Regions from separate parts of the Lysinibacillus sp. NPDC097868 genome, predicted to be linked through region 2. Evidence: riboswitches for the same ligand, from Rfam matches in the RefSeq annotation. Region 2 holds a riboswitch; the other holds the start of a gene.
What was found. A riboswitch is a leader RNA that binds a small molecule or an ion and turns the genes downstream of it on or off. The one in region 2 is predicted to bind cobalamin.
Positions count from the first base shown of each region.

Region 1: another riboswitch for cobalamin. It lies ahead of ACIQXJ_RS23390 (FecCD family ABC transporter permease); the one in region 2 lies ahead of ACIQXJ_RS19900 (hypothetical protein).

Region 1 is NZ_JBIWBS010000009.1:33,764-45,884, reverse strand. It holds gene ACIQXJ_RS23395 (ABC transporter ATP-binding protein) at 87-869, opposite strand; gene ACIQXJ_RS23390 (FecCD family ABC transporter permease) at 875-1,921, opposite strand; cobalamin riboswitch at 2,069-2,262, opposite strand; gene ACIQXJ_RS23385 (YdhK family protein) at 2,439-3,020, shown strand; gene ACIQXJ_RS23380 (response regulator transcription factor) at 3,075-3,761, opposite strand; gene ACIQXJ_RS23375 (sensor histidine kinase) at 3,768-5,132, opposite strand; gene ACIQXJ_RS23370 (NADPH-dependent FMN reductase) at 5,534-6,076, opposite strand; gene ACIQXJ_RS23365 (nitroreductase family protein) at 6,140-6,757, opposite strand; gene ACIQXJ_RS23360 (ring-cleaving dioxygenase) at 6,823-7,806, opposite strand; gene ACIQXJ_RS23355 (MarR family winged helix-turn-helix transcriptional regulator) at 7,861-8,295, opposite strand; gene ACIQXJ_RS23350 (YusW family protein) at 8,460-8,930, opposite strand; gene ACIQXJ_RS23345 (YcdB/YcdC domain-containing protein) at 9,065-11,287, opposite strand; gene ACIQXJ_RS23340 (LysM peptidoglycan-binding domain-containing protein) at 11,411-12,121, opposite strand, start outside.
Region 2 is NZ_JBIWBS010000004.1:158,334-170,454, reverse strand. It holds gene ACIQXJ_RS19940 (arsenic transporter) at 1-867, opposite strand, end outside; gene ACIQXJ_RS19935 (YebC/PmpR family DNA-binding transcriptional regulator) at 1,051-1,770, opposite strand; gene ACIQXJ_RS19930 (low molecular weight protein-tyrosine-phosphatase) at 1,989-2,453, opposite strand; gene ACIQXJ_RS19925 (lysophospholipid acyltransferase family protein) at 2,513-3,121, opposite strand; gene ACIQXJ_RS19920 (putative RNA methyltransferase) at 3,210-4,040, opposite strand; gene ACIQXJ_RS19915 (MATE family efflux transporter) at 4,041-5,420, opposite strand; gene ACIQXJ_RS19910 (tyrosine-protein phosphatase) at 5,564-6,331, opposite strand; gene ACIQXJ_RS19905 (ABC transporter substrate-binding protein) at 6,623-7,582, opposite strand; gene ACIQXJ_RS19900 (hypothetical protein) at 7,584-8,126, opposite strand; cobalamin riboswitch at 8,281-8,490, opposite strand; gene ACIQXJ_RS19895 (glutathione peroxidase) at 8,645-9,190, opposite strand; gene ACIQXJ_RS19890 (hypothetical protein) at 9,422-9,970, opposite strand; gene ytvI (sporulation integral membrane protein YtvI) at 10,064-11,122, shown strand; gene ACIQXJ_RS19880 (C40 family peptidase) at 11,475-12,121, opposite strand, start outside.

The DNA of each region.
Region 1 (12,121 bases), on a different contig from region 2:
GCGTGGATTTTTACTTGGTTATTTATAAATACCCAACTTGCAGTGCTATATGCAAATTGTTTCAGAATTGTTTGAGTGACTGGCACTTATGTAGTTTTTGTGAATTGTTCAGATACATATGTTAAAGAAGGCTTGCCTGTCAGTGGATGTGTTTGAATATCGGCGTAAACTCCAAAAACATCTCGAAGTAGTTTAGGCGTTAACACTTCTTCTGGTGTACCGTAATGAACAATACTACCTTGTTGTAAAACATAGATTTGATCACAGTACATAGCTGCCATATTCAAATCGTGTAAGGCAGCGACAACAGTCAAATGCAATGTTTGAATTAAGTCCATTAATTGTAATTGATGCTGAATGTCTAAATGATTAGTAGGCTCATCTAAAATAAGCACTTGCGCCTGTTGTGCTAGTGCACGTGCAACCATCACTCTCTTTTTTTCTCCTCCAGAAAGAGAACTAAAGCTGCGCGTTTCTAAATGGGCAATACCCGTTTGAGACAATGCCTCTTTTACAATATTGAAGTCTTCCTTACCGTCCATTTCAAAAAGCTTCTTATGTGGCGTTCTTCCCATGCTCACCAAATCTTTGACTTTAAAATCGAATAACACAGGTGTTTCTTGACTAACAACGGCTAAATTTTTTGCAATTGCTCTACTTGATTGCTTAAAAATATCTTCCTCATTCAATAATACAGTTCCACTTTCGGGCTTTAATAACCGATACATATTTTTCAATAGTGTAGACTTTCCACTACCATTAGGACCAATTAAACCGACAAATTGCTTTTCCTTTATTTGAATGCTTACTTCTTTTAATATGCGCTGATCATGAATGGAGAATGATACATGCTTCGCCTCTAATGTCATAGCCTTTAATCTCCTTCACCAAATGAATAATTGTTACGGCGTAGTAGCCAAATGAAAAATGGACCGCCACAAAAGGCAGTAATGATGCCAATTGGCATTTCTTCTGGAGCTATTATCACGCGTGCAATCGCATCAGCCCAAACTAAGAAAATCCCTCCTAATAATGCGCTAATAGGGATGACATATTTATAATTAGACCCCACTATTAATCGCACGATATGTGGAATTATTAAACCAACAAACCCAATGGAGCCACTTACTGCAACAAGCACACCTGTTAGTAAAGATACGAGTAGTATCAATTGAATTCGAAATTGTTGAAGATTAACACCTAATGTGACCGCCGCTTCTTCGCCAAGTAGTAATAAATTTAAATTTCGATAATGAAGCCATAACAAACCAAAAACGATGAAAAAAATAATCGCTGGAATGAATAAATTACTCCATTTTGCGCCTGCAAGACTTCCAAGCATCCAATACATAACGGCTTTTATACCGCCCTCTTCCTTAGACATCATTAACATAAAATTTGAAGTAGCAGATAAGATAAACGATACTGCCATTCCTGCTAGCAACAAACGGAAAATAGATATACGCCCCCCTACACGTGACAAGAAAAATACCAACACAATTGCTATAAAGGAGCCTAGAAAAGCAGCTACTGAAAGGGCGTAGATACCTAAAAATGAAAAAGCACCTAAAATGATGACAGCCGTGGCACCAACTGTCGCACCTGAAGAAATACCTAAAATATATGGATCTGCAATTGAATTACGGACAAGTGCTTGCACAGCTGCTCCAGCAATAGCTAAGCCTGCTCCAACAATAGCTGCAAGCATGACACGTGGGACACGTATTTGCCATATAATAATTTCCTGTGAGCGGCTCCAATCATGCTCTATCGTATTTGAGAAAATAGGAATTTTCGAGAAAATAACCTTCCATACATGTAGTGGTGTAATTGACACTGAGCCAATCATTATAGCAACCGTCATTGAAGCAATCAGTACTAAAAGAAGGGTCAATGAAAATAACATAAATTTTTTATTCATTTGCTTATTAACTCCTTATCAATCTTGATAAATACGAAGCAATAAAAAAGGGTATTCTACGCACGAATGCATAGAAATACCCTAGGTTAAACAAAGTTGGAGAAGTATCCATCAATTGTCCGTAATTGCTTGCATCCTCGTGGGCATTACAGGTATAAACTAATTGGCAGGTCTCCTGGCTTCGATTCAACGTTACTATGATTGCCTTCCCATTCTAAAAACAGTGGCTACTACATCATAGAACTCCTCGTTACAGTTGCGGGACAGCGTCGGACTTACACCGACTTCCCTTTTAAGTGGCACTTGTTAACAAGCGTCACACCATTAGTTTCTGAAATTTTAAAATTATGACGATTCTATCATACATAATTATCGTAGTCTATAGCTCCTTACATCTAGGAATCAATCTTTCCTCTTTTCAACTTCATACCAATGGATTTTTGTACAAAACTTAATCCATAATTTCTGCACATTTACTTGTTACATTAAAACAATAAATGATAAGGAGGAAATGCATATGGTATTAAAAAGAAACTGGTTCCTAAGTTTAATGGCAGTAACGGCTTTACTAATATTATCAGCTTGCTCTAACGATACAGCGAAGTCGGTGCCTACTAATAGTGAAGCAATAGATCATAGTGCAGAAGCAGACCATGGAGAAGAGATGAATCATTCAAGCTCGGGTGAAGTTCCATCCACTTTAAAAACTGCTGAAAACCCTAAATTCCCTGTAGGCAGTACTGCTATTATTAAGGATGGACATATGGCAGGGATGGCAGGCGCCGAAGCAACGATTGTTGGGGCATATGATACAACTGCCTATATTATCTCCTATGAACCGACTACCGGTGGAAAGAAAATAGAAAATCATAAATGGGTAATACATGAGGAATTAATAGATCCAGGTGTTGCCCCATTGTCTCCAGGCACTGAAGTTAAAACAGATGCTACGCATATGAAAGGCATGGAAAATGCTACTGTTCGCATTGATGAAGCGGTACAAACGACTGTTTATATGATTGATTTCCCTTTAACAACAACTGGGGAAGAAATGAAAAATCATAAATGGGTTACAGAAAGCGAACTAGCGTCAAAATAAAAACAAAACAACCTCTAAGGTTTATTCCTTCAGAGGTTGTTACTAATTATTTGTCTATTGCTTTTTATCAGCTATCTTATGCCATTTATAGCCGATTCCCCACACTGTCTGTAAATAATCATCTACAGGAAAGCCACTTTTTCGCAGTTTTTCCCGTAAATTGCGGACATGCGAATCAATTGTTCGATCTTCAATTGTGACGTTATAGCCCCAAACTGAATTAATTAAATGTTCTCTTGAAAAAACTTTATTTTGATATTCAAGAAATAGCGCTATCATCGCAAACTCCTTTGGCGTTAAAAGAATAACCTCTTGTTGAAAAGACAATTCAACGGATTCTTTATTTAATCGTAGCCCTTCAAAAATAACTACGGGTTCCTCAGTTTTTGTTCTTCTTAAAACAGCATGTATACGTGCTACTAACTCTTCCTCGTCGAAAGGCTTTAAAATGTAGTCGTCTGCTCCCAAATTTAAGCCTTTTATAATATCAGCCTGTTCTGCTTTTGCTGTTAGCATAATTACCGGTACATTCCAATACTTTCTTATTTCCTGACAAGCTTGCCAACCATCCATATCTGGCATCATAATATCCAACAATACTAAATCTACATGATTCTCTTCTAAATAGTCTAAAGCATCTCTAACTGATGATATGGCTATGCAATGAAAAGAAGGTTCTAAATAAAGAGTTAGTAACTCTAACATTCTTGGTTCATCGTCAATTAATAATAATGTTTTCATTCGTTCCTACCCCTTAAATAATAATTCAAAAGTAGTCCCTTTGTTTTCTTCACTAACAACGGTTACTTCTCCTCCGTGTGCTTGGACAAGTTCTTTAACAATAGCAAGACCTAATCCCAATCCGCCATGTGCACGCGCTCGAGATTTTTCTACCCTATAAAAGCGTTCAAAAATATAAGGTAATTCCTTCTTTGGAATTCCCTTTCCAGTATCTTTAACAATGATTTTTATTAAGTTATTCTGCCTTTTTACTATTAAGAAAGTTGAATCTCCTGAGGAACAATAAGCCAAAGCATTATTTAACAGATTCAACATAATTTGTTCTAGCCTTACTGAATCTGCCCTTAATATTAATCCCTCTTCACATTCAACAAAAAAGTGAATCTGTTTTTCCTGAAAAGCAGGTCTTAGCTTCACCTCTATACTTGCCACTAACTCATCTAAATGAAGACATTCTTTGTTAATTACAAACGCGTTTTCATCCATTTTTGCTAAATCAAATAAGTCTTTAATTAACGTTGAGAGTCGATTCGTTTCTTCCATAATAATACCTAAATATTTTTGGCGATCCTGCTCCGTTAAATCTCGCTTGTAAAGAATATCTGTATAGCCTTTTATAAAGGTAATAGGTGTTCTTAGCTCGTGAGCGATACTTGCTAAAAATTCCTTTCTTTCCTCTCTTAAATGATTTAAATCATCGGATAACTGTTGAATGGCATTCGCAAGATCGCTTAATTCATCTTTGCCATTAGTGGAAAGGGCGACAGTAAAATCTCCTTTATTCATTTTCAACGTCGCTTCCTTCATAGCCATTAATGGTTGGGCTAATTTTCGAGATAACACAATAATGACGGCAATCGTCACCAATCCTGAAACGAGGCCGACAATTAGAAAATGTTTGTTTAATCGTTCCATTAACGCATGAATGGAATCTGTATTTTGAAACATAAACACATAGCCAATGGTCTTTTGCTGTTTTAGGATAGGACTAATCGTTGCAATATATTTTTCACCCTGCCAATTTTTCTCCAATACCTGACCACTATAAGGCACTCTACCCTTAAGCTTCTTTAAATAAGCATGTATTTCAGGGTGTGAAGATGAAGCGGCTAAAGTTGTTCCAGCATTATCTGTGATAACAACGTCTGTATTTTCTCTTGATTCCATTAATAATATATGTGATAACGTCTCCTCATCGAAATTTTGCTCTAAAATCGTTCGATGTGAATTACCAGTTGTCTGTAAGTTTATTAATTCTTCTTCAACACGCGAGTTAGTCAAAGAAACATGTAAAAAAAACATCATAAATGTTTCTATACAAAACAATGTAATAAAAAAGATTATTCCAAGCTTCAATGAAAGTTTTTTCATGCCTTAACCACCTATATTTCAAAATGATATCGTGAAAGTGTGAAGATTTTATGCAGAAGAAAAAGAGAGGTGCCAGGCACCCACACAATTCTGAAAACTGTAAGATGTTTATAACTAAGTAAAAATCCAAGTAGACTCCTGCGAGAACGCACGCAATGAAAGACACAACAGGCGGAGCGACAGCGACGGTTGTAGCTTACATCATGCCCGCGGAAAGCGTAGTGGATTTTTACGATTGAGGAGCTGCTATTATGCTAGAAATCTAAGAGAGGTGACAGGCACTCGTGATTTCCGTTGCGGGCGGCGACTCCCGCGGAAAGCGTCCGCCCGCAACGGAAATCAACCTCCATTTCAAAAAAATGCCAATAAGTATATCATATACTTATTGGCATTTTTTATTATTAAATATATTTTTTAACCCAGTCTAAGAAGTTTTCAATTACTGTATCAAGGAATTTCACAGTACCTTCATCTGTTAAACTGCCTTCAGCATCGAATTTTGTGTGTACAGCACCGATATATACATCATTACCGCTAAGTAATGGAGAATTAATTCCAGGTGAGAATAAAATATCACGTAAATGTAATTGCGCTTTAACAGTACCTAAATTACCCATTGATGCACCCATCATGAAGGATGGTTTGCCAACCATTACTTTGTCTACACGAGATAACCAGTCAATAGCGTTCACCATAACCCCTGGCACAGTTCCGTTATATTCTGGTGTTAACCAAAGTACCGCGTCAGCTGCTTTTACTTTTGCTTTAAAATCTAATACTGTTTGTGGGGCTTCATTTTCGATATCTTGATCATACATTGGTAAATCACGTAAGCTTAATACTTCTAGCTCAAGCTTTTCTGTATAACGTTTTTGTATAAATTTTGCTAATTGCATATTATAAGATTCTTTACGGATACTACCTACGATTGCTACTACTTTCATGTTGTTTCCTCCTAAATGGTTACTATCATTAATATTTGTTAAGCTTTTTTATTTTATACCGCCCTAATAATAGGTTGCAAATTCTTCAACTGGTTTACGATACCCACGTAAGCGGTGACTACTTTCCTTTTCCTTGCCAATTGTCATCATCAAGACAATCTCATGTGTTGCTGGTACATTCAATAATGTGCGCATTTGTTGTTGATCAAAGCCAATCATTGGACATGTATCCCAGCCTCGATTTTTTGCTGCTAACATAAAGAGCATAGCTGAAAGGGATGCGTTGCGAATCGCGTCCTCCTTCATAAACTCCTCACCACGTTCTTCGTAAAACTTCGCATTATCATCAATGAGACCTTCAAGCTCAAAGTTTGTAATAATACCTAAATCAACCATACCCTGACTAATGTGAGCCGTTTGCTTGTATGCTTCCTTATCGCCTAATACTAAAATAACACCGGAAGCTGAATGTACTTTATATTGTCCATATGCAGCCTCACGAACTCTCTCTTTCAATTCTTGATCCAACACAACGATATATTCTGTATGTTGCAAGTTGAATGCTGAAGGTGCAAGCTTGACGTCCTCTAAAATTGGTCGGATATCCTCCTCCGTCATTACAACACCGTCTATAAAATTATTTGCCGATCGACGTTTATCAATTAACTTTGTAAATTCCATTTTGACGTACTCCAATCATCCATTATGCTTTAGTAGAATTGTGTTCCTTAATAATTAATGACACCTTACTCATATTCTTTTTCAAATGAAACTGTACTTCTTACAGTATCAATTGGACGAACAAGCCCTTCAATTTGTGCGCGCTTAGGCTCTAAGAAAGGCGGTAATGATAGTTTTTCCCCCAATGTTTCATAAGGCTCATCACCCATAAAACCAGGGCCGTCTGTCGCCCATTCAAATAAGATTTGTGGTGCTACACGTGCATATAGCGATTCAAAGAAGTGACGGTTAACATAACCAGACGTATTGAAACCAAAGCCTTCTAATCGTTCTGTCCATTCATTTAAAACAGCACGATCTGCTACGCGAAATGCTGCGTGATGCACAGTACCAAAACCTTGACGAGCTGCTGGCAGGATTGTGTTATATTCCACAACAACTTGTGCACCGTTACCTCCCTCGCCTACCTCAAATAAGTGGAAGTCTCCTTCAGCTTCAATTTCTGTGAAAAGCATAACTTTTTCTAGCATTTCTTTGAAATAGTCAAAATTTGCAACTCGCACAAATATCGGACCTAATCCTGTAATAGCGTATTCAAGTGGGATAGGACCATCTTGCCAAGGTGTACCTGTAGCAACTCCTTTGTTGTTTTCATCAGAAATTAGTTGATACTGCTGATCGTCAAAATCAACAAATGATAATGTTTGCTTGCCGAATTGTTCTTTTATGCCTGTATGTTTGACATTTAAGCGCTCAAATCGTTTTACCCAGTAAGCTAATGCTGCATCTGTTGGCACTCGGAATGATGTTTTAGAGATTTCATTTGTTCCATGTACACCTTTTGGTATGTTTGGGAAGTCAAAGAATGTCATATCTGTTCCAGCACTACCCTTGTCATCTGCAAAAAATAAGTGATATGTTTGAATATCGTCCTGATTGACTGTTTTTTTAACTAAACGCATGCCTAATACATACGTGAAAAATTTATAATTTTCTTCTGCGCTACTTGTAATAGCAGTTACATGGTGAATTCCTTTTAAATGATTCATATTAAGTTCCTCCTATTTATCTCGAATTCGAGATATATGTTTAAAAAAATTTATTTATTTATTAATGGCATTAAGACCGACCTTTTTCAAAGCTACATTCATTGTTTCCAACTCCTGTTGGTCTAATACTTCAAAAATTTCATTGATCTTTTGCTCATGGAGTGGAAAAATTCTATCCATTAAGACCTGTCCCTCATCTGTTAACAATGCATAAGTAACACGTCGATCTTTAGGACAAGCACGTCGACAAACGAAACTTTTTTGCTCCAGCTTATCAATAACATACGTAATACTACTACTTGCAATTAAAATTTTTTTACCAATTACTTGAATCGGCTGCTCACCGTGGTGGTATAAAAAATCTAATACCCCAAACTCAGTCTGGTTTAAATCATATTGAAGCAAATCTTTTTTGGTCGCATCCTGAATCGATTGATAAGCACGGAACATAATCGTAAAAGCTTTTAAACACCGATTTTCTTCCTTCATAAGATGCCCTCTTTCTATTTACCTCGAAATTAAATATCTTTAATTCGAGATAATAATATCACAGATATTCCCTAACAGCAATCATTTTTAACTAAATTAATTTAATAAAAAGGTTTTTCAAAAGCTAAAAGCCCCTATACAAATTAGTGTATAGGGCGCTTCTATTATTTCATTCGTTTAAATTCTTTTTCTGTTCCATCAGCAAACTCTACTTCTACCTCAATCGATTGATAGTCATCTGTAATATTAAACACTTTAATGACTTGCTCAATAACTTCATCATTCGATGTTGTAGAATCGAAAGTTAGTTGCTTAAATAATGGTTCTAACTTCGTATAAGCCTCATCACCTTGAATTTTTTCATTATTACGGTCATCTTCCAATTTAGCCTCTATACCGTTCTTCTTATTCTCATACTCAACCTCATAAGATTCTGTTGCTGAATAATCGACGTCCAATGAAAATTCTATAAAGTTAAAGGGCACTTGATTCGTTACATTTTCACCAGCCTGTTGATTAGTGTTTTCCCCTGTTGGAGCATTCGTAGGTACGTCCTTTACCTCATCCTTATTACAGCCATAAAGTAATCCAGCTACTAATGAGAATACTAATAACATTTTATAATTACGCATCATTTTTCCACTCCTTTTCTGTCATTATTCTTCCCTAAAAACATACTAAGTAAACGCAAAAAGGATATCTCCTAAAAACAGGAGATATCCTTTTTTCTATCATCTTCTATAGATGGAGAACCATCAATCAAATCGTATTAATAGAAGTAATTGCGCCCAGTATTATTTTCATGAATGGCACGAGCCAAGCGAAGTGTTGAAACAGCTAAATCTGCATAACTTACTTTTTCTGTTGCATTAAAGTTGTTTTGTTGTGCATCGATTAAGCCCATTGCACTTGCTAATGCTACGTAACCTGCATATGCCGGATCAATAGTACTTGCATCAGCAAAGTTCAACTTGTAAATATCGTTATGCTTTGCAGCACCTTCTAGACGTAGTACACGAATAAACCATTCTGCAAGCTCTTGACGAGTCAATGTTGCATCAACAGCAAATTCATCTGCTGGTTGTAAAACGCCCATTCTTACTGCTTGTTCAACTATTCCATATAACGGATGTTTAGGGTCAATATTATTAAACGATTGATATGATTCTTCTTCATTTCCATAGCCATAATAGCCATATGTCAAAGATTTAAGAATAATTTTTAATGCTTCACCTTTCGTCACTGCAGTATCAGCATTAAAGTTCGCTGGATCTTTCACTTCCAACACATTTTGTGCTAATAAGTAGTTTAATTCCTCTGCAGCTGTTGGATGAGAAATTTGCGGTTTATTATTTGAATCATCAGCACTATTTACCCATTTACCTGTTAGTGCATCAATTTGATTATATATGCTGCCCTCATATGACGGTGCATACACTAAATCATAATGATTGCTATCTTCTTTATCCTGTTTAGTGTATTGTAACTTCAGCTTTAACGCATTGCTAAATGTTTCCTTTGCCTTATCAGCTGAGACTACCTTACTTACAGATGGCCAGTTATCAATTTTTTGTTGATTAATGTTTAATCCACGTAATGAACCGTCAGTACCGACGCTCACATAAATTTCATCACCAACAACAGGAATCCCGTTTACAACACGCGGGAATGAGAAGCCATATTGGTTGCTATAATTATCATATCCATAATCATCTAACGGTTTTGCATAGTTATGGATATAGGACGGAGCCCACTCTTTTAAGTAGTCAATAGCCTTCGCCAACGCAGCATCTTTCGTAATCTTTTCTGCTTTTTTATCTGTCAGCATGAAATCTCTACTGATGTCATAGTATTGTGTAATTTCACCAGTTGCCTTATTAATTTCAAATGAAGCACCCGATCCACCATTCTCATACATATACATGTAATTTACAGAGTAAAGTGTTTCACCATTTTCATTTTCTCTTTCATCAACCATATCAATTTGTAGCTTTGCCTTATCAGGGTCCACTTTTAAGAAGGATTTTGCAAATTCTTCTACTTCTTCAACCGTCATACCAGGTTTTCTCGGATTAAGTTGTTCTGAAGATAGCTTTTCAACACCTTTTACGCTTGGTGCTTGTGCCACGAAGCCATTTGCTGTTTGCCATTGTCCTGTTAATGCATGTACACCATAGAAGCTCGATGTTGGCATATACACTAGCTTCACTTCACGCTTATCAGATGGATAGTTATAGTCTAAATAATAACGTAACTCTACAGCAAAGTTATCACGAACTTGTGCTAGAACATCTGCCTCGCTCTTTTTCTGTTCTAAACCATCGAATGTTGCCTTTTTAGATACATTTGAATTGCGATATACGTTTACAACTTCACCATTAGCAAGCACACCAATAGAAATAGCATGGTTACTAAGTGTTACACCGTTATGTGTCGGTGCATACGAGAATGCATAACTAATTGGCTCTGATAATGGTCGCGTGTAATTAAATCCATAATCAAAATCATTTTCTTGCAATTTGTAGTTTGCTGTATTCGGGAATTTTTTCAAGAAATCTTGTGCAATTTTTTGTGCATCTTCCTTTGAATATTTAGCAGGATACAGCGCGTCTGCAACATTTGCAGGCTGGTAATAGAAACTTTCTAGCTCTAAATCATCACCCATAAAAGTAATACTACCATACACATCTTTACCATTTACTGTTTTTTGGAAGCTCAAATCATAACGAATCGTTTTATCGTCGTTATAGTAATGTCCTCGCCCCGTATAGAAATCATTATCTGTTAAAAAATTGAACTTTTCTGGGAAAAGCTCACGTAATTTTTTAATAAGTGTACTTTTTGTTACCTTTGTTTCTGTTGAGGCTACTTGAATCTCTATTCTCTCTGGAGAATCCTTAACATTAGCAGAAGCTTGTGCCATTGGAGAAAGTACTCCGACAGAAAATGCAGTAGATGTTAGGATAATCCCCAACTTTTTAAATTTACCCAAAATATCCCTCCTAAAATACAATTTACCTAATTATATATTATATTCCCAAAATAGGAAATAGTATTTACAGATTATTTCCAATAAGAAGAAAATAGATTGGGTATACCATTATCCCTATCATTGTCATTTCTTCACCACATTAAAATTTGAGCCTATCAATAACCAATTTTGCGGGAACGGTAACCCAAGCTTCCAGTAGCCTATACCTCTAAGCTTGTACTGCTTAATTAAATTGAATTTCGCTTGAATCGACCGTGCATCTTCAAACCAGACTATATGCGCTCTTCCTTGCTCATCATAATATTCAAAAAAAGGGGCTTGAGCATTCCAATCATATTGGATAGCTGCATTATATTTTTTTGCAATCTCAATAGCTCTTTGCGGACTTACGGCCTCTGCATATGGACCTCCTTGTACAAACGGCAGTGTCCAATCATAGCCATATAAATTTTGTCCAAGCAATATTTTACTTGGTGGTATTTCTGATACAGCATATTTGACAACCGCCTCAACTTCGCGAATTGGTGAAACAGCCATAGGGGGTCCAGCAGAATAGCCCCATTCATAAGTCATCAGCAATACGAAGTCCACAATCTCCCCATGTGCTTTATAATCATGCGCTTCAATCCATGGTCCTTTTTGATTGGCACTTGTTTTTGGAGCAAGTGCTGTTGATACCGTATACCCTTCTGCATGGAACCGCTCCACGGCTCTTCTTAAAAAATTGTTATACGCTTCCCGCTGATCAGGGGGCAAATTTTCGAAGTCAAAATGGATATCTTTTATGCTTTCTAAACGCCTTGCTTCTATAAGAATATTGTCAAAAAGTAAATC
Region 2 (12,121 bases):
AATTGAAAAAAACACAATGCTCCATGGTGCACCTTTAATAACCCTCTTCGTATCAATACTTTTGCTTCTCCGTGCCAACCATAAAAAGATAATTGCAACACTACATAAAATAAATGACACTGGAATAGTAAAATACTCGCTCGATAAGAAACCAAGTAATAATATTGCGATAACGTACCAAGAAATATTAAATAACTTTTGATCTCGAATAGCGACATTCGGGTGAACTAATGCTTCCATCGAATACTGAGTCGGAATGATTTTTCTAAAAAAAACATATAGCACGAAAATGCTAGCGATTAAAGAAATGATATTAGGCACGACCATATGCACCGCGTATTCCATAAAACCTATATTAAAATAATCAGCTGACACGATATTTGTTAAATTACTGATTACTAGCGGTAATGACGTTGTATCTGCGATAAAACCACTTGCAATGATAAACGGAAATACCCTTTGCTCTGTTAAGTTTAACTTTCTTACCATTGCTAAGACGATTGGCGTTAATATTAGTGCTGCACCATCATTTGCAAATAATGCAGAAACAATCGCTCCTAAACAGGCTATATAGATAAATAGCCGAATCCCACTACCTCTCGCAAGTCGAGCCATATGCAATGCTGCCCATTCAAAAAATCCGATTTCATCTAAAATGAGCGAAATGATAATAATCCCTATAAACGATAAAGTTGCATTCCAAACAATGTCGGTAACCGCCAAGACATCATTGATTGTTACGACACCTAGCATTAAGGCAAATGCTGCACCTATACATGCAGACCAGCCGATTGATAATTTACGTGGCTGAACAATTACAAAAAATAACGTCACTAAAAATATAACGATAGCTAAAAAAGTTTGCACAATTCTCCTCCTTAAATCTGTGACATCCGAAAGGGCTTTTTAACTTGATTCAGAAGTGGTTTGAACCTCCACGAAAATGTAGTGCCTAGCATTATCCTTCATATTTAGAAGTAGAGGACTTTGCTGAATCAAGTTAAAAACCAGTAGCAAAGGATTGCTACTGGTCTGATTTATAATAAAAAATTATTCACCTAAATCTGCGTTATGGTAAACGTTTTGTACATCATCAAGATCTTCTAATGCATCAATTAATTTTTCAAATTTCGCTACATCATCACCTGTTAATGTAACTTCTGTTTGAGGGAGCATTGTAAGTTCAGCTACTGTAAATTCTTGAACACCTGCTGCCTTCAATGCTTCTTGTGCAGCAAAGAATTGGTCTGGTTCCGCATAAATAATAACAGTCTCTTCTTCTTCAAGAATATCACGTGCATCGACATCTGCTTCCATTAAAATTTCAAGTACTTCATCTGCAGTCTTGCCCTCTAAACCAATAACTGCTGTTGAATCAAACATATAAGCAACTGAACCACTTACACCCATGTTGCCGTTGTTTTTACCAAATGCCGCACGTACATCAGAAGCTGTACGGTTAACATTGTTTGTTAATGCATCAACGATTAGCATTGTTCCAGCTGGTCCGAAACCTTCGTAGCGTAATTCATCGAAGCTTTCGTCGCCGCCACCCTTCGCTTTTTCGATTGCCTTTTCAATAATATGTTTAGGAACACTGTAAGTTTTAGCACGTTCAAGAACAACTTTAAGAGCGCGATTTGATTCAGGATCTGGTTCCCCTGATTTTGCTGCTACATAAATTTCACGACCGAATTTTGCATTCACTCGACTTGTGCTTTGGTCTTTTGACGCCTTCTTTTCTTTAATATTGTTCCACTTACGACCCATTGTTTCCACTCTCTTTCGAAAATAAAGTTTATAAAAATCATAGATGTACAACTGTACATCTGCAAATGGTATTTAAATACTTTTCGTATCTTTACTCTGCAAATAATAACATATTGATGCTTACAAAGCTAGATATACCAATGTTTAAGGTAATGTTTTCAGAACAGGATGTAGCATGAAATATTTTAAATTCAAGGCTCTTAATCGTTCTCACATGTTCATAGCTTTTGCTCATGCTTAATTTTATCTAATAAAGCTCGACAGCCTTCTAGCACTAAATCATAAGTTTCTTGAAAATCCCCTGTATAGTATGGATCAGGTACATCCATTCGATGGTCCGTTAAATCTAAGAAGCGGAAAATTTTTGGTGAATCGGGATTACCAAGCATTGTATAAATGTTACGAATATTATTTTCATCCATTCCAATAATGTAATCGAATTGCTCAAAATCACGCTTATGTAGTTGTCTACTTTGTATTCCTATCATGGAGATACCATATTCTCGTAACTTATCTTGTGTACCTCGATGTGGTGGCTCACCAATATGCCAAGAGCTTGTTGCAGCTGAATCTACTTTAATTTTGTCATTCAACTTTGCTTTTTCTATTAAATCCCGCATGACTGCCTCAGCCATTGGAGAGCGGCAAATATTCCCCAGACAAACAAAAAGTACATTAATCATTAAAAATGCCCCCTACGACAAAGCACCCAAAATCAACTTGATTCTGAGTGCTGTCCGTATTATTTTTTATCCGCTACAATTCGTTTATTTAATTCGTCTGTTAAGGCAACAAGCTCGTGTTCAAGATGTTGGGTAAATTCCTCACGCCCTTCTTTTCCTTTGCCTGTTACATAAAACGGCTCACCATAAATGAGATAACCTTTCCCACGTTTAAACACATCTCCAGCATTTCGCGCTCCAACGTAAGCAGCCGGAACAATTTGTGTTTTAGACAGTTGTGCAATCGTTATAGCACCTTGCTTTAAATCAGATCCTTCTGAGTTTCGAGTACCTGATGGGAAAATCCCAACAATTTTCCCTTCCTTCAGCAACTGCGAAGGAACTTTAATAACACTCGGTCCTGGATTGTCACGGTCAACTGGAAAGGCGTTTAAATGGTTAATAAGCCAGCCAAGTCCCTTAATATCAAACAATTGCTTTTTCGCCATAAAGTGAATTTCACGAGGCAAGACTGCAACACCTAAGTTTAATATATCTACATACCCTGTATGTGTACATGCAATAATAAACCCACCATCCTTCGGTAAGTTTTCCTCATCATATACACGTGCTTTTGAACCCGATAATTTTAATATCAATTTGACAAGATTTGCCGTAAATTTATACACTGTTTTATTCCTACCTTATTCAATAGTTATTACCATTGTAATCGAAAAGAGTTGTATACTGCAATTGTCCAAGTCAAATCTATTTGATTTAGACCCGACCTACTAGGATATCGACATCAATCGTTATTTCATTTACAGTCACTTCTGCATGTTGCGCCTTATGCCAGCCCATCGGCGTCATTTCAAGCAGTGCAGGAACGAGCTCCGAAGCAAGTGGCACCGTATAAGTTATACGCTCTACTGTGACATTTGAAAAACTTTCACGAAAGCGTTCTACAGTTTGCTCATTGGAGTATGTTTCTTTTGCCGAGTCAGCATAAAGTTGTGAACGTAATTGTTGCAAATAGCCACTTTGTGGTACCACTTTCACGACACATCCATTTGATGTAAGTAATCGTTTAAATTCTTCATAATTAGCTGGGGATAAAATATTTAAAATGATATCAAAGCTTGTCTTGGCAAAAGGACTTTTTGCTAAGTCTCCAACACACCAAATTTGCTCTGGATAATGCCGAGCAGCTGCAAGAATACCCTCTTTTGCAATATCAATACCAATGCCGATACCTTGTTTTTGCGACAGTATACGTGCTAAATGTGATCCCTCTCCACAGCCAGTATCAAGCACTGTTTTAGCTTCTCCTATTAGCTCTGCTATTTTCTCCTCTAATGGATCATACAGACCACTATCAATAATCGCTTTACGGGATTCAAAAAGATCTTTACTATATTTAGAAGCTACACTATGTGTCAGCATATTTACATAACCTTGCTTAGCAATATCAAAGGAATGGTTTGCTGAACATGTAAGCCTCCCTTGGTCATAGACCTGGATGGACTCCTGACAAATCGGACAAGCAAATAGCCCGATATTTGCATCTATTAATGCCGCTCCTGCAGCACGTTTAGAAAGTGCCCCCATTTAATTCGCCTCCTTTTGTTCAGTAGGTGAGACAATTGCAAAACGCTCCCACTTTCGACTTTTCCATCTAAAGTATACGATAATGGCACGCATCCATTCATCTGCTGAAATAGCTAACCAAATCCCTACTAGTCCCCAATCTAATACAAATACAAACAAATAGCCAAGTGGCAAACTCATACAGACCATTGATAAAAAGCCAATTTTCACTGGAAACCTTGCATCGCCTGAAGCACGTAATGAATTAATAACAACGATATTCATCGTACGACCTGTTTCTAATAAAATACTTAATGCTAATACAGACCCACCAATGGCTATTATCTCTGCATTATCTGTAAATATGCTCATTAACTGTTTTCTGAAAATCGTCACAACACTTACCATTAGTATTGTAAAAATAAAAGCTGAGCGCACGCTTATCCATAATTGATGATAAGCCTCATCTTTTTTACCCGCGCCTACATAGCGACCTATAATAATAGCTGTCCCCGTACCGATTGCCACCGCAAACAAGTACGTAAACATCGAAATATTCATTGCATATTGTCTTGCTGCAAGCGTTTCAGATCCTATATAAGTTGCATAATAGAGGAAGACAATTTGGCAAAATTGGTAAAGCACTTGCTCAAATGCAGACGGTAACCCGATATTTAAAATTTTTCGAACATACTCTTTTGAAAAAGTGAAATAGTATTCGATTTTCACACGTATCTCCATTACCTGATACAACAGCCATGAAAATACAATAACCGCAAGTCCACGACTAATTATCGAGGATATCGCAGCACCTTTCACACCTAATTCCGGCAATCCAAAATTACCAAAAATCAATCCGTAGTTTAACACGACGTGAACGACATTCATACCGAGTGATACATACATCGTCTGCTTCGTCCAACCATGTACACGAATAATAGCAGCTAATGCATTAATAATAGCTTGTAAGAAAATAAAACTACCAATTATGACTAAATAGCTTTGGGCATATTGTAAGACATCGCCCTTCAGATTCATCATCGTCATTAAATGGCTTGAGCCTAAGAAAAACAGAGCACTCATAATAAATCCAACAATTAAGTTCATCGTAATTGCCAACGCTGAAATCTTTGTAGCCTCTAAAAATCTTTTTGAACCTAAATATTGCGAGACAACTATCGCAGCACCATTACCTACCACTTCAAGAATTAGTATCGCAATATGAATGTATTGATTTGCCGCGCCAACACCTGATACAGCATTATCTGATAAGGCACTTAACATAAATGTATCGGCTAAACCCATTAACATAAATAAAAAAACTTCTAAAAAAATCGGCCATGTTAAATGGAATAGACTAAACTGGTCTGCCGAATGTTTCTCTCTAATCGCATGTCCCAACAACTTCACTTCTCTCTATATTACATAAAAATCTATTGTATCTTATCACAGATTTGCCACTGTAAAGGATAGCGAATACAAAAATATTTTGAATAGCTTACAAAAAAATCCCTCTCACTGACTTACTGTGAAAGGGCGTCCTATTAGCATAAGCAATTTTCTTGTAATTGCTGGCGTTTTTCTGTTGTTAAACCAAACTCTTGCTCTAAAAACACTGTTTTCGAACCATAACGACTATCTATAGCATCAAAGGCTGCTTGCAAATAATCCTCACGTGCAGACATTAATGCATGGAACTGTTGTAGCTCTTGGTTATTAAAAGTATTTTGAATTGCCTGTGCCATTCGTTCTATCATAGGGCGTAAATAAATATTCGTATCTAAATAGTCTTGCATAATGGTTTCCTCGGGTACATCTAATGCGAGCAAAATGAGCGCACCGCCAATTCCCGTTCGATCTTTTCCTACGGCACAGTGATGGACGAGGCCTAAATTATCTGGATTTTGAATTGTAGACATTAATTTTTTAAATGAAGCATTGTTAAATGGCATTTGTGCATAAAAATCGCGGAACATCTCTGGGCTTACAGCCTTATAAAAATTGTGGCCGCCGGTATTTGTCGGCATCTCAAATGCGTGATTGCCCTTTGCAGGAATTTGAATATACTTTGCGCCTTTAAATGTGGGGTTAGGATTATTTAGTGCCTCTTGTTGATCTCGGTAATCGAAAATTGTCTTTACTCCTAGTGCTTCAAAACGCTCCTTGTCCGCCGGCGTCATCTTACCTAGTGCAGCTGAGCGATATAGCAATCCATTCTTAACTACTCTGCCATCTCGCGTCTTATAGCCACCCATATCACGGAAATTCAAGACTGCCTCAAACGGAATAACCTTCATGCCAAACTGTGTCATCCACTACGCCTCCCTTATTTAAGCAAGCATTTATATTTCTATTTTATAGAACAACTGAAGATAATACCAATTATTCACAAAACCTTTTAGAAGGAATCCAGAGAGTCTATGAATTTGTCGGTAAACATGGAAATATCGCCGGTTGAAGTCCGTGAAGTCTGTACGTAGCGGAAAATATCTACCATAGCGGACAACAACGTTCACAGCAAAAAAGTGTTAGATTGAACGCAGTCAATCTAACACTTTATCTCTTTGGCACAAGCTCTAATGAGTGGCTTTCACCATTTATATTTATTTAAATAATTCGGGATAGACTGCTTTTGCTACCATCTCAACAGCTTCACCAATACGTGGACCGGGACGATTTGAAATATCAGTATCAATATAATTTACTGCTTTATCTTGAATAGCAGTAATTGTATTCCATCCATCACGCCCAAGGATTTCTCCTACTGAGTCTTCTACATAGTTTACTGTTGTTAAAATAACTTGAGGATTTTTCGCAATAACATCTTCCTCAGAAACTTTTACCCATCCTGTTTGATCACCAAATACATTGTTCACATTCGCTGCATCAAGAATCTCTTGTTGGAAAGTACCAGCTGCTGTTGTATAAATATCTGGCTTAGGGCTAATTTCTAAGTAAACATTTTTAGGTGTTTCTACACCTTTTACTTTTGCTTGCACATCCGCGATTTTTGCTTTAATATTTTCGTTTAATTGCTCACCTTTATCTTTAACGCCCATCACTTCAGCAATTTGTTGAATATCTCCATATACATCTTCAAATGATGCTGCTGATTGAATAGCAAATACTTTTACGCCTGCATCTTCAAGACCTTTTAGCGCATCTAATGTTTCGGCATTGCCTGTTGAATAAGCTATGACAACATCTGGCTTTAATGCTACAATTCGCTCAGTGTTGAATGTTACAGAATCAGAAACACGTTCAATATCTTTCGCTTCTTCAGGGTACGTATCATATTCAGTTGCACCAATAACTTTATCGCCAACACCTAGTGCAAATAGGATTTCTGTGTTACTCGGTTGTAATGACACAACCGTTTTTGGTACTGCATCAAAGGCTACTTCTACATCGCGATCATCTGTCACTTTGTAGCCTGTTTGCTCAGCTTGTTGTCCTGCTTTTGATGTATCGTCCTTTTTTGCTTCATTTGCTGTGCCGCACCCTGTCAATACAAGTGCTAACATTAACACGGTAAGCCATTGGAAATTAAATAGTTTCTTCACTTTACACATTCTCCTTCTTTTTCTTCATCGGATATGACTTGCTTATAAACGGAATTTCAGCAATTCCAGCCTGTTGATTCATGTATACAGCCATTACAAAAAATACATTAGCCAATAATCCTAAGTAATCGAAAAGGATGGCTGGTACTTCTCTTTCCTCAGAAACTTTATGTAGAACACGGTATGATTTTTTTGCCTCACTACGACATAAATGAAGCGCAGTTGCAGCACCCGTACCTTGTGGTAAAACAAAGTTCTGAATTTCTTCCTTTACATGCCCCACATAAAAATCATAGCGATCGCTAAGCCATAACAAATCTTCTTCCGTTACCGCTAATTTGCCACGTACTGAGCCATTTACATGGTAGGCCATTGGCAAAATAGTCAATAGATCTGTCGCCACTACTTCAACTTCTTCAGCTTTTACAGCCGTCAATGCTACACCGACATGAGTTGTTAAACTATCCGTACGAATCTCAAAATCTACAGTAGATATTTTTTCACGCATGAACGGGTAGCAAGAATAACGGGCATCTTTTTTCATACTTAGTCCCTTCTTTCTTTCATGAACATATTTTGCTTTAAGGTGCATAAAAAAACGCCGCTCCCTAGGGAACGACGAAAATAGCATATATAGTGCCGCCTCACGCGACATTGCCTATGTATTTGCCGTATATCCTCCTAGCTTCCGAAGAGTTTTTATACATTAAATAAAGGTCGGTCTCCTGGCTCGTACAGCTCACTACCCAATGCAGTAGCGATATCATAAAACCTTCCCATCTTGGGACTTTCCCTTTTCGACAGTGGCATTTTTTATGATTCTTGTACTTACAGTTGCGGAAACAGCTTCGGTTTTACACCGAATTCCCGATTATGCTAAAGTTAGCACCATTATTCTGCAAGAATTATTCACTTGATTAGCAGTTTATCATATATTGATTTGAAAGAGTAGTTGTGAGATTGTGGAATATTCGAATATATTTATACAAAACTTAGCACTATTTCTACATAGTGATCAGCTATTTGTTATTCCAGCCTAAAAATTCTGATTAAAATAGCTAGCTATAAAATTTTTTCAATAGCTTGTTCAATATCTAATTGTGAATCTGTTGGTTCAAAGCGCTCAACTGTATTACCTTGATTATCTACTAAAAATTTCGTAAAGTTCCAACGAATGTTACGTCCATCTAAAAAGCTAGGTGCAATTTGGATAATAGCTTCAGCTAACATCTTCTCCTGCATATTCACTTTTCCGAATTCACGAAAATCTACTTCATGCTTTAAATAATTGAATAACGGATGGGTCTTTTCTCCATTAACCTGAACTAGTTCAAAAATCGGGAAAGTTACCCCGTAGTTAATTTGGCAAAGTTTCGTTGTCTCCACTCCATCTTCTGGGTTCTGGTGCCCAAACTGATTACACGGGAAACCTAAAACAACGAAATTCTCCTTGTCGTATTTATTATACATTTTTTGTAAATCTTCAAACTGATATGTAAAATCACATTGGTTGGCGGTGTTGACGATTAACATTGTCTTTCCTCGATACGTCTCCATTGATAAAATTTCACCGTTAGGTTTTTTCACTAAATAATTATAAATCCCCATTTTCTCGACCCTTTCTAATTTACAAAATTATACTGTTATTATGCTATATACAGTTGCATATTTACGTGTTTCCTTTTTATAGATAGTTTCTAGCTCTCACTTATACCATAGCTCACATCAGTATATAAGACCTACAAAACACTGAATCCATCCTCCTATTTTCATTATAATCAATAACTTTCCTTTCTTCAAAACAACACACTTGGGCATAAAAATAGCCATCTCGCTATTTTAACGGATGGCTGTTTTATATTTCTTTTTGTATTTTATATCCTGCTCTTCATCTATTAATCTCTTTGCAATATCCAGTAAGTTTTGATCATTCGTAGCATCAAACAACTTCTTGAAGGAGACAATAATATCATATCGAATACGCGATGGTTGCTTTTCATCGATACATGTTTGGAACCTTTTCGCTAAATACGAAACAATTAGATCCCTTTGAACTTGTCCAGCAAGCCCAATTTGCCAAATTGCTTGAAGAGCATGCCTTGCTGTTACTGTTTTTTCATCATATGTTACTGCCCAAATTTTTAAAAAATCATCCAGAACACGCTCTTCCGGGTCACTTTTTGCTGCTAATGCACATAAAAACTGTGCTGCCCGTGCACGAGCATGTCCATCTGTATATGTAAGGGCTTTAATAAGCTGTTCCCAAACAGCATATGTCCAATCTACTGGTTCTTGCATAATTTTTATCAATTTTCTATACGACTCGTATTCAATCTCACGGTCACGCTCTGTTAAATTACTAAAAAGTTGCAAAATCTCTTTTTCCATGATTTATCCCTACCTTCATTCTTTCAGAACGTTTTCAAATTTTAATTTTTTTATGTTACACTTTACTTAATAATAACGATAAAAGGAGAGCTTATGAATAGAACTATAACTCGAAAGTTGATTATACGAACGCTAGCGATTATATGCCTACTTATAGCCGTATATTTTATCATTCCTGTCTCCGTGCCAATTATTTTAGCAGGTGTTACAGCTTTTTTATTAGAACCTATTGTTATGTTTTTTAAAAGAAAATGGAAAATGTCGCGAAAAATAGCTGTTGCTTTTATATACATAGTAAGCGTTATTTTTATTTCTATTATTTGTTACTTTACTATTACACAACTAATGTCGCAAATTATTTCCATTTCAAAGCAAGCACCTTACTATATCTCTAAATTATCCGAGATGTGGGGTCATATGCAAGAGAATATTTCAAAATATACAGAAGACTTTCCAACTGAAGTGAGTGCTTCACTTCAAAAAACGACAACCGACTTCATTGAGAAAGTTGAAGACTCTTTTTTAAACTTCTTTAATTATACCAAAGTTACGACCTTCTTTTCACAAATTCCAAGCCTCTTTATAAGTCTTCTTGTTTATATGATCGCCCTATTTCTATTTATGCTAGATTTACCAAAATTAAAACAGTCAACTTATAAATATTTAAAGCCTACAACTGAAGAAAAATTGAAAATTATTACTAATCGTTTAAAAGACGCATTTTTCGGTTTTATGAAGGCTCAGATTCTTGTCAGCTTTATTATAGCTGGGGTTACACTTGTAGGTTTACTACTTGTTCAACCGAAATATGTGATAGTAATGACCATTATTATTTGGATTATTGATGTTATCCCTTTCCTTGGTTCAATTATTATTTTAGCACCTTGGGGAACTTATCACCTCCTGATGGGGAATACAGCGATTGCCATTAAGCTCTTTGTTCTTGCAGCTATTTTATTAATTATTCGCCGAACTGTCGAGCCTAAAGTAATGGGTGCACATATCGGTTTACCCCCTCTGCCAACCTTAATTGCGATGTTTATCGGTTTACAATTGTTTGGCGTCATCGGCTTACTCGTAGGACCATTTGTTATCATCTTCCTCTTCGCCTTAAAAGAAACAGGAGTTATCAAATTGAATTTCAAAATTTAATATAAGATTTTAAAAAATATACTGCAGTTAGGGAAATTCTATTTGATGGGCATCACACAAGTATAAATACCAAAAGGCACTCTTTGTTCTTTTTAAACAGAGGGTGCCTTACATTTTTGTCTATTTATGACTACTAGAATATGAAGTTATAAATTGATTAACTCCGCTATCTTTAAGAAGCGTTCGATTATTACCGCTCCTTCTACACGGGTAATGTATGCAGTTGGAGCAATCGTTTTATTCGTGTAATTTCCAAATAAAAAATAGCACCCATTATCGTTACTTGATAATGAATGCTATTTAATAGTTTATTTAACTTTTTTGCTATTAAAATCGTCTAACTAATATAGGCTTATTGAATACGACCGAAGCCTACTAAATATTGGTTCCACCAATCAAGTGACTCAATGACTACCCCTTTATTTTGAGCATCAATCATTGTGTTATTACCAAGGTAAATACCAACATGCGCTACGCCTGAGCCATAGCTGAAGAATACTAAGTCACCAACACGAGCTTCACTTGCTGAAATTCGTTTTGTTGATAAATATTGTTGTGATGCTGTACGAGGTAATGATACACCCGCTTGCTTGTAAGACCATTGTACAAGACCTGAGCAGTCAAAGCCTGTTGTAGGATTACTGCCACCCCAAACATATGAACGACCTAGGAATTGCTTCGCTGTAGAAATAGCATCACCTGAAGATGCAGTACCTGCACCAGATCCAACTATGATTGGTTGAGGTTTGCTACCACCGTTATTTTTACCGCTATTGTTATTATTATTGTTGTTATTGTTGTTGACATGAACTACAGGTGTAGCTGATTGAAGTGCACGTAAACGAGCTGCTTCTTCCTCAGCTGCCTTACGCTCTGCTTCAAGACGTTCTTCTTCTTGCTTCGTTGCAATTTGTGCCTTTAATGCAAGTGATTTTGCTTGGTTTTCAGCTTTTTTCACTTCCATTTCGCTTTCCTTTTGTTGAAGCTCTTGGAATTGTT